Regions from separate parts of the Allobosea sp. P4_E12 genome, predicted to be linked through region 2. Evidence: predicted binding sites of a transcription regulator. Region 2 holds the regulator's gene; each other region holds the start of a gene.
What was found. Region 2 encodes LexA, which represses DNA repair genes until DNA is damaged. Its sites were predicted from a motif close to TGTTCNNNNTGTGTTCNG; they were not measured.
Positions count from the first base shown of each region.

Region 1: the regulator LexA is predicted to act here: its motif matches at 1,029-1,046, upstream of AC1DW9_RS22915 (DNA recombination protein RmuC).
Region 3: the regulator LexA is predicted to act here: its motif matches at 1,056-1,073, upstream of AC1DW9_RS10885 (single-stranded DNA-binding protein).
Region 4: the regulator LexA is predicted to act here: its motif matches at 1,087-1,104, upstream of AC1DW9_RS30055 (helicase-related protein).

Region 1 covers NZ_JBFUIY010000019.1:23,797-25,971, reverse strand. The annotation lists gene fmt (methionyl-tRNA formyltransferase) at 1-407, opposite strand, end outside; gene AC1DW9_RS22920 (peptide deformylase) at 443-961, opposite strand; gene AC1DW9_RS22915 (DNA recombination protein RmuC) at 1,078-2,175, shown strand, end outside.
Region 2 covers NZ_JBFUIY010000012.1:129,537-131,711, reverse strand. The annotation lists gene AC1DW9_RS17310 (molybdopterin molybdotransferase MoeA) at 1-371, shown strand, start outside; gene lexA (transcriptional repressor LexA) at 453-1,157, shown strand; gene AC1DW9_RS17300 (ComEC/Rec2 family competence protein) at 1,151-2,175, opposite strand, start outside.
Region 3 covers NZ_JBFUIY010000007.1:81,272-83,446, reverse strand. The annotation lists gene AC1DW9_RS10885 (single-stranded DNA-binding protein) at 433-969, opposite strand; gene uvrA (excinuclease ABC subunit UvrA) at 1,366-2,175, shown strand, end outside.
Region 4 covers NZ_JBFUIY010000035.1:41,304-43,478, forward strand. The annotation lists gene AC1DW9_RS30045 (haloalkane dehalogenase) at 1-143, opposite strand, end outside; gene AC1DW9_RS30050 (TetR/AcrR family transcriptional regulator) at 140-736, opposite strand; gene AC1DW9_RS30055 (helicase-related protein) at 1,203-2,175, shown strand, end outside.

The sequences.
Region 1 (2,175 bases), on a different contig from region 2:
CAGATGCCACTCTCGGCATCGCCCGCCATGATGGCCCGCTGGATCGGGGCAGCGCCGCGCCAGCGCGGGAGAAGCGACGCGTGCAGGTTGAGGCAGCCCAGTTCCGGCAGATCAAGGATCGCCTGCGGCAGGATCATGCCATAGGCGACGACGACCGCGACGTCGGCCTGATGCGAGGCGATCACCTCGGCAGCTTCGTCGGTCTTCAACGTCTTCGGCGTGAACACCGGAATGCCGAAGCGCTCGGCGGCGCGATGCACCGGGGACGGCTTCAGATCGAGACCACGACCGGCCTGCGCCGGGGCGCGGGTGTAGCAACTCACAACCTCGTGGCCCTGGCCGATGATCTCGGTCAGGGTCGGCACGGCGAAATCCGGTGTGCCCATGAAGATGACGCGCAAACTCATGCGAACAGCGCCGCTTTCTGATCGATACGGATCATTCAGGCCGCGCTGTCGCGACGCGCCGCCTTGGCGAAACGCTTGGTGACACGCTCGCGCTTCAGCCGCGACAGGTGATCGATGAAGAGCACGCCATTGAGATGGTCGATCTCGTGCTGAAGGCAGGTGGCGAGCAGGCCGTCCGCCTCGATGTCCTGCACCTTGCCGTCGAGATCGAGATAGCGAACCTTCACCCGCGCCGGACGCTCGACCTCCTCGTAATATTCGGGGATCGAAAGGCAGCCTTCCTCATGGATGTTCAGCTCCTTGGAAGACCAGGTGATTTCCGGATTGATGAAGGTCATCGGCGCCTTCTCCTCCTCCGGCTTGGCGAGGTCGATCGTCAGCAGGCGCAGCGGCACGCCGATCTGGATCGCTGCCAGGCCGATGCCGGGTGCGTCATACATGGTCTCGAGCATGTCGGCGGCGAGCGCCTTGATCTCGGGCGTGACGGCCTCGACAGGTTTCGAGACCTGGCGCAGGACTGAATCGGGCAGGATGACGAGAGGGCGAATAGCCATAGGGCGCTCGAACCGGTTTTTCTTGCTGACGCCGCGGACATAAGCACTTGTTGGCGGGTGGTCAAACCGTTCCGCTTTCGTTCGGCATGCGCACGCGAATCGGCTAATCTGCCGTCATGAACGGAATTGCCTTCACGCTGCTCGAGCGGCCGGTCACCTGGAGCGAGGCCGCCCTTGCCTTCGCCGGTAGCAGCCTGTTTCTGCTTGTGCTCGTCGCGTTGTCGCTCTGGCGCAGTTCGCGCGGGCGAGCGATCGAGGCCGTCATCGCTGCCGAACGCGCCCGCGAGATGGACGACAAGGTCGCCGAGATGAACCGCATGCAAGCCGAGATGACGGGCCGGATGCAGACGATGGCCGAGATTCTCTCGACGCGGCAGGCCGACCTTGCCCGCCTCGTCGCCGAGCGGATGGACGGCCTGCGCCAGCAGGTCGGCTCCGGGCTCGAGCAGAACGTCAAGCAGACCACGGAGAGCCTCGGCAAGCTGCAGGAACGGCTTGCGGTCATCGACGCTGCCCAGAAGAACCTGACCGACCTGACCAGCGAAGTGGTGACCCTCAAGGACGTGCTCTCCAACAAGCAGGCACGTGGCGCCTATGGCCAGGGCCGGATGGAGGCGATCATCCGCGACGGGCTGCCCGCCGCCTTCTTCTCGTTCCAGCCGACGCTCTCGAACCGCAACCGGCCGGACTGCCTCGTCACCCTGCCAGGAGACGGGCGCGGCCTCGTCATCGACGCCAAATTCCCGCTGGAGAGCTTCACCATGCTGCGCGAAGCGCGTGGCGAGGAGGCAAAGAAGGCAGCGGGCGTGCGCGTGCGCGGCGATGTCGGCCAGCACGTCAAGGATATCGCCGAGCGCTATTTCGTGCCCGGCGAAACGCAGGACATGGCCCTGCTCTTCGTGCCGTCCGAATCGATCTATGCCGACCTGCACGAGCATTTCGACGACGTGATCCAGAAGGCCCATCGCTCCCGCGTCATGGTCGTGTCGCCGTCCCTGCTCGCCCTGGCGATCCAGCTGATGCAGTCGCTCATTCGCGATGCCCGCATGCGCGAGGAGGCTCGCGTCATCCAGACCGAGGTTGGCAGGCTCCTGACCGATGTCCGCCGGCTCGGCGAGCGGGCCGAGAAGCTCGACCAGCATTTTCGCCAGGCGCAGGAGGATGTCGCCGGCATCCGCACCTCGGCCGGCAAGATCACCAGCCGCGGCGACAAG
Region 2 (2,175 bases):
AGCCGATGATGATGGGCCGCCTCGGCCGCATGGTCGCGCTCGGCCTGCCCGGAAACCCCGTCTCGTCCATCGTTTGCGGACATCTCTTCGTCGTGCCCCTGCTCAGGACCCTCCTGGGCGTACCGGAACCGGAGCGCGATCTGAGTGAGCCTGCAATCGTCGGAAGAAATTTGCCGGCAAATGATGAGCGGCGAGACTATATGAGGTCGGAACTGACGCTCACTCCGGAAGGATGGCTGGCAACGCCCTTCGCCAAGCAGGATTCGTCGATGCTGGCCACTCTTGCCCGCGCCGACGCGCTACTCATTCGCGAATCGTTTGCTGCGCCGGCAAACAAAGGCGACAACTGCCGGATCATCCGCCTACGCTGAGCGCGCTTGCGGAACACAACGCGAACCTGTATGGTGTTCGTGCTTTGTTTCGATTCCATACAAAGAGCGCCGGCGGGAACCATGCTGACACGCAAACAGTTCGAACTGCTTCGTTTCATCCAGGAACGCCTGCGCGAGACAGGGGTGCCCCCCTCCTTCGACGAGATGAAGGACGCGCTCGATCTGCGCTCCAAGTCCGGTATCCATCGCCTGATCATGGCGCTGGAGGAGCGCGGGTTCATTCGCCGCCTTCCCAATCGAGCCCGAGCGCTGGAGATCATAAAGCTGCCCGAAGGGGCCGGCGGCCCTCAGGCGACGCGCGGACGGTTCAGCCCCTCCGTCGTCCAAGGGGGGCTTGGCAAGGTCCGGCCGATCGCACCGCCCCCGGACGAAGATGTGCGCTCCACGGTTGCGATTCCGGTCATGGGGCGGATTGCCGCCGGTACACCGATTTCCGCCATCCAGAGCCGCAGCCATACCGTGGCACTGCCTGCCGACATGCTTGGCCCCGGTGAACATTTTGCCCTCGAGGTTCGCGGCGACTCGATGGTGGAAGCCGGCATTCTCGACGGCGATACGGTGGTGATCAAGCGTCAGGACACGGCCAATACCGGGGATATCGTCGTGGCTCTGATCGATGACGAGGAAGCAACGCTGAAGCGACTGCGCAAGCGCGGCTCCTCGATCGCGCTCGAGGCTGCCAATCCCGCCTATGAGACAAGGGTGCTGGGACCGGACCGCGTCAAGATTCAGGGCCGCCTGGTCAACCTGATGCGGCGCTACTGAAGCGGCTCGTGTTCTTCGACAGCCGCCAGCGGCAAAGCCGGCGTGCTTGCAGGCCGCTCCCGCTTGCGGCTCCAGGGACGATCGACACCATCCTGCTCTGATAGATGGGCGCGCCAGCCGCCCTTGTTGCCGACAAGGGCGGTCGCGCCATCGCGCGACAATGCCCTGCGGTCGATCAGTCGTGCTGCGCACGGAGCGTTCCACGGAATCGGCGTGATGACGAGATCGGCGCGCCGACAGTCCTCGACGATGGCCAGGCGATCACGTGCAAAGGCAACGCTTCGTCCATCCTTGCTGCGGACGACACAACCCAACGTGTCGCAGGCCGCGCCTTCCCGCAGGCTGTTGTCGTCAGTCCGGCGATTATCGCCATCTGCGTTCAGCCATTGCTGCAGCACGAAGCGGCTCGGTTGCCCCGCCAGGATCATGCGACCATCGCCCCCGCGGACCAGGATGCCGGAACCATCGCGTTCGATCAGGATGTCGGGCCTGTCGGGCTTCGCTGCCACGAGCAGTCCCGCGATCAGGGGGGCGACGGCCAGGAAGCGCAGCGGTGTCGTCCAGAGCGTGATCCAGAGAAGCGCAGCGGCAAAGCATGCGAGCGCCGCGGCCCCGAATGCAGGAATGATCACCGCGGAGTGGTCGAATCCCGCAACCCAGCGCGCGGATTGCAGCACATAGTCCGAAGCGACTCCCATGAGCGCCCAAGCCGGCCAATCCAGGCCGAAGGGATAGGCGAGCACGCCGAAGACAGCGGCAGGCATGACGATCAGGGAAACGAAGGGCAAGGCGAGCGCATTGCCGAGCAGACCGAAGGGGTTGAAGGTCTGGAAGTGATAGGCACCGAACGGTGCGGTTGCGACCGTCGCCAGCACGGTCGTGACCGTGAGCCCGACCACCGCGATCCAGATCGGCCGTAGCGGCCAAGGCAGGTTCGCCGGCGCCTCGGAGTGGCCGCGATCCTCCCAGCGCTCGGCAAAGGCGATCAGCGCCGCGACAGCGCCAAAGGACATCTGGA
Region 3 (2,175 bases), on a different contig from region 2:
ACAGAAGCTTAGAACATCGGACCGGATATGATATCCGGTCCGATGTTCTAAGCGGCGCGCAGTCACGGCTAGGCCCGGCGCGCGCGTCAGACGCGCCTGACGTTCTAGAAGGTCGGGAAGCTCCGCGCTCAAGTCCGTTCCTCAGCTTGCGCGACAGCGCAGCTTCAGCCCACTCGTTATTGCGGGTGCCCGATAGACGGTCCTTCGCGCCTGGACGGCGGTCGGGTCTGACTGCTCGAGCGCGAATAAATGCAATCTCGCACCGAGATTCGCGATCTAAGTCATCGAATGCCGCTTGCCGCTCTTGGCAATGATGGAGGGAGAGCCGCCCCGTCCTTCGGATACCAACAAAAAGGCCGCTCCGAACGGTCGGGAGCGACCTTCTGATCCTGAGGAGATTGCGATCCGCAAAGCGGTTCGCCCTCGCTTGCCCTAGAACGGGATATCGTCGTCCAGGTGGGTGCTCGACGAACGCCCGCCGCCGCCGCTGGACATAGCCGGCTGGCGCGAGCCGCCACCGCTGCCCATCGGGCTCGAACGCCCGAAGGAACCGCCGCCGCCCGAACGGTCCTCGACCGAACCGCCGCCCTCGCCATACTCGTCCGATCCGCCCTGCCCGCGGCTGTCGAGAATGGTGAGTTCGCCGCGGAAGCGCTGCAGCACGATTTCGGTCGTGTACTTCTCGACGCCGGACTGATCCTGCCACTTGCGCGTCTGGAGCTGGCCCTCGATGTAAACCTTCGAGCCCTTCTTCAGATACTGCTCCGCGACCTTGGCGAGATTCTCGTTGAAGATCACCACCGAGTGCCACTCGGTCTTTTCCTTGCGCTCACCGGACTGCTTGTCGCGCCAGGTCTCGGACGTGGCGATGCGCAGATTGACGACCGGCTCGCCGCTGCCGAGCCGGCGCACCTCGGGGTCGCGCCCGAGATTACCGACCAGAATGACCTTGTTGACGCTACCAGCCATGAGAGGCTCCATTTCCTGCGCACATCTGCAAATCCGATCGACGACCGGAGCCGGACCCTAGCGCCCGCAGACGTCACTATCAACAATGTTCTTGCTTTGTTCAAGCTCGTTTTGCAGAGTTGTCCCCTGTCTTCATCAGGATTCGCGAGGCAGCCGCCGGAGGTCGGACGAGCCTCGGCGGACGGCGGCACCGATCGCCAAACCGGACGCCCTACTCCTGACGCGAATTGTCAGGAGAAAGACAGCAGCCTATCCCGCTGCATGATATTCATGCCTGCCAGACCGCCGTGAGGCTGGCATGGCCGGGCATTTGCCCTATCTCTACGCCTTACCCGAACGGACGCCCCGATGGCCCGCAAGACCTCTTTGGCTGAACAAGCCGCCACGCTTGAGGACATGTTCGACCGCAACCGCGCGGCCGATCCGAATGCACGCGTGATTTCCGTGCGCGGCGCGCGCGAGCACAATCTCAAGAATGTCGACCTGGCGATTCCGCGCGACAAGCTCGTGGTCTTCACCGGCCTTTCAGGCTCGGGCAAATCCTCGCTCGCCTTCGACACGATCTACGCCGAGGGCCAGCGCCGCTATGTCGAGTCCCTCTCGGCCTATGCSCGCCAGTTCCTCGAGMTGATGMRSAAGCCSGAYGTSGACCWGATCGASGGSCTCTCGCCGGCCATCTCGATCGAGCAGAAGACGACCTCGAAGAACCCGCGCTCGACAGTCGGCACCGTCACCGAGATCCACGACTACATGCGCCTGCTCTGGGCACGTGCCGGCATCCCCTACTCGCCGGCGACGGGCCTGCCGATCGAGAGCCAGACGGTCAGCCAGATGGTCGACCGGCTGCTGGAGTTGCCGGAGAAGACGCGCGGCTATCTGCTGGCGCCCGTGGTGCGCGGTCGCAAGGGCGAATACCGCAAGGAAGTGGCCGACTGGCTGAAGCGCGGCTTCCAGCGCGTCAAGATCGACGGCCAGTTCTACGAGATCCCGGACGCTCCCGCCCTCGACAAGAAGTTCAAGCACGACATCGACGTGGTGGTCGACCGCATCGTCATACGCCCCGACCTCGCCGCACGCCTGTCCGACTCGCTGGAACAGGCTCTGGAGCTCGCCGAGGGTATCGCGGTCTTCGAATATGCCGACGAGAAGGAGGAGAGCGGCGAGGCCAGGCGCATCACCTTCTCCTCGAAATTCGCCTGCCCCGTC
Region 4 (2,175 bases), on a different contig from region 2:
CAGATATAGGAGGAGGTCGGGTTGCCGTGCAGGAAGAGTACGGTCGGCCCCGCAGAGCCGGCCTCGACATAGGACATGGTCGAGCCGAGGACGGGAATCTCCCGGCGCAGCCATTCGGATGCGAATCCAGGTGACTGGGTCATGGCGATGCCCTTCTTCCAAACAGCGTTGCGAAAAGGATGGCCTTGAAGCGTTCGAGCGGAACCGGGCTGCGATCGACCTTCATGCGCAGGATCGCGCCCTGCCAGGCGGTGAGCAGGAAATCAGCGAGGTCGTCGGCGCTGAAATCCGTCGCGATCTCGCCAGTGGCCTGGCCTTCGGCGATGCATGCCGCAAAGGGCTCTCGCCAAAGGACGAAGATCTCCGAGAGTCGCTGCCGCAACCGTTCGCTATTGGGAGAGGTCTCGACGCTGAAATTGCCGATCATGCAGCCGCGCGACCAATCGGCGGTTTCGAGCTTGGTCGTGATCGCGTCCAGATAGCGCCGCAACCGCGCGGCTGCGGGCAGGGAGCGGTCGGCCAGGGCTTCATCGACGAGGCCGCCGACATAGGCGAAATAGCGATCGAGCACTTCCTCGGCGAATTCCTCCTTCGATCCGAAATGATTGGTGAATGAGCCAGGGCTCGCTCCGGCTGCAGCGACGATCTCGCGTATGCCGGTGGCGGAATAGCCGCTCTTCCAGAGGAGATCGCGGCCAGCGGCGAGGAGATTTTCACGAAGGGATGGCTTGCTCATGAAGGTAGAATACGTACGTACGTATTATTGTCAACGCTCCGGGAAACGCCCGATCGCCAAGGTGTCGGACGGGAGGCGGGTCTCGTCCGAACGGCCCGCTGAGGCGATGGCTCAGGCTGGTTCCGCGCCGTTGCGTACGCAGAAATCACACGGCGGCCCCTCGTTTCGCCGTGAGCACGACATAAATAGCGCGGAGGACTGTCGGCGCCCGGCCGTTTACGCTGGTCGCGAAAATGAGTGGATCAAGCTCGTGTCACGATTCCAGATATGGTGGTACGTGCGGCCGTCCCCGCGATATCTTGCCGTGAACGAATCCCGATTCTGCCGGAGTCAGCGATTCGGGCTTGCTTCGTTCAGGACTCGTTCCGCAGCTTAATTTCGGCGCTCCAGCTTGTGCCAAGGTAGGACGCTTTCCCCAGCGTCTGCTGCCGGCAAGGGCCCAAAGGAAACGATCGGTCGCGTCTTGATTTCAGCACGCTCTCTTCCGCCCTCGGTTCGTGCGCAGGGTGTCACAGCAGTTCTCGGGCCCACCAATACCGGCAAGACGCATCTGGCGATCGAGCGGATGGTGGCGCACCCGACCGGAATGATCGGCCTGCCGCTGCGCCTGCTGGCGCGCGAGGTCTATGGCCGCGTGGTCGAGAAGGTCGGCCCCGAGGCGGTGGCGCTGGTCACCGGCGAGGAAAAGATCAAGCCGCAGCGGCCCCGCTTCTGGGTCTGCACCGTCGAGGCCATGCCGCGCGATCTCGCCGTCGATTTCGTCGCGATTGACGAGATTCAGCTCGCCGCCGACCTCGACCGCGGTCACGTCTTCACCGACCGCCTGCTGAACCGGCGCGGTCGGGCCGAGACGATGCTGATCGGCGCGGGCACCATGAAGCCGCTGATCGAGCAGCTCATTCCCGGGGTGAACGTCGTCACGCGTCCACGCCTGTCGCAGCTCACATTTGCCGGCGACAAGAAGATCACCCGCCTGCCACGACGCAGCGCGATCGTCGCCTTCTCCGTCGAGGAGGTTTATGCGATCGCTGAACTGATCCGTCGGCAGAAGGGGGGAGCCGCCGTCGTGCTCGGCGCGCTCTCGCCGCGCACGCGCAACGCCCAGGTCGAGATCTACCAGTCGGGCGACGTCGATTATCTCGTCGCGACGGACGCCATCGGCATGGGGCTCAATCTCGATGTCGATCACATCGCCTTCGCGTCGGACCGGAAATTCGACGGCCATCATTTCCGCAAGCTGAACCCCGCGGAGTTCGGCCAGGTCGCCGGGCGCGCCGGCCGCCATCTGCGCGACGGCACCTTTGGCACGAGCGGGCGTTGCCCGCCCTTCGACGCCGAATTGGTCGAGGCGATCGAGAATCATCGTTTTGAATCGGTGCGGCAGCTGCAATGGCGCAATTCCGATCTCGATCTGCGCTCCGTCGACGGGCTGATCGCCA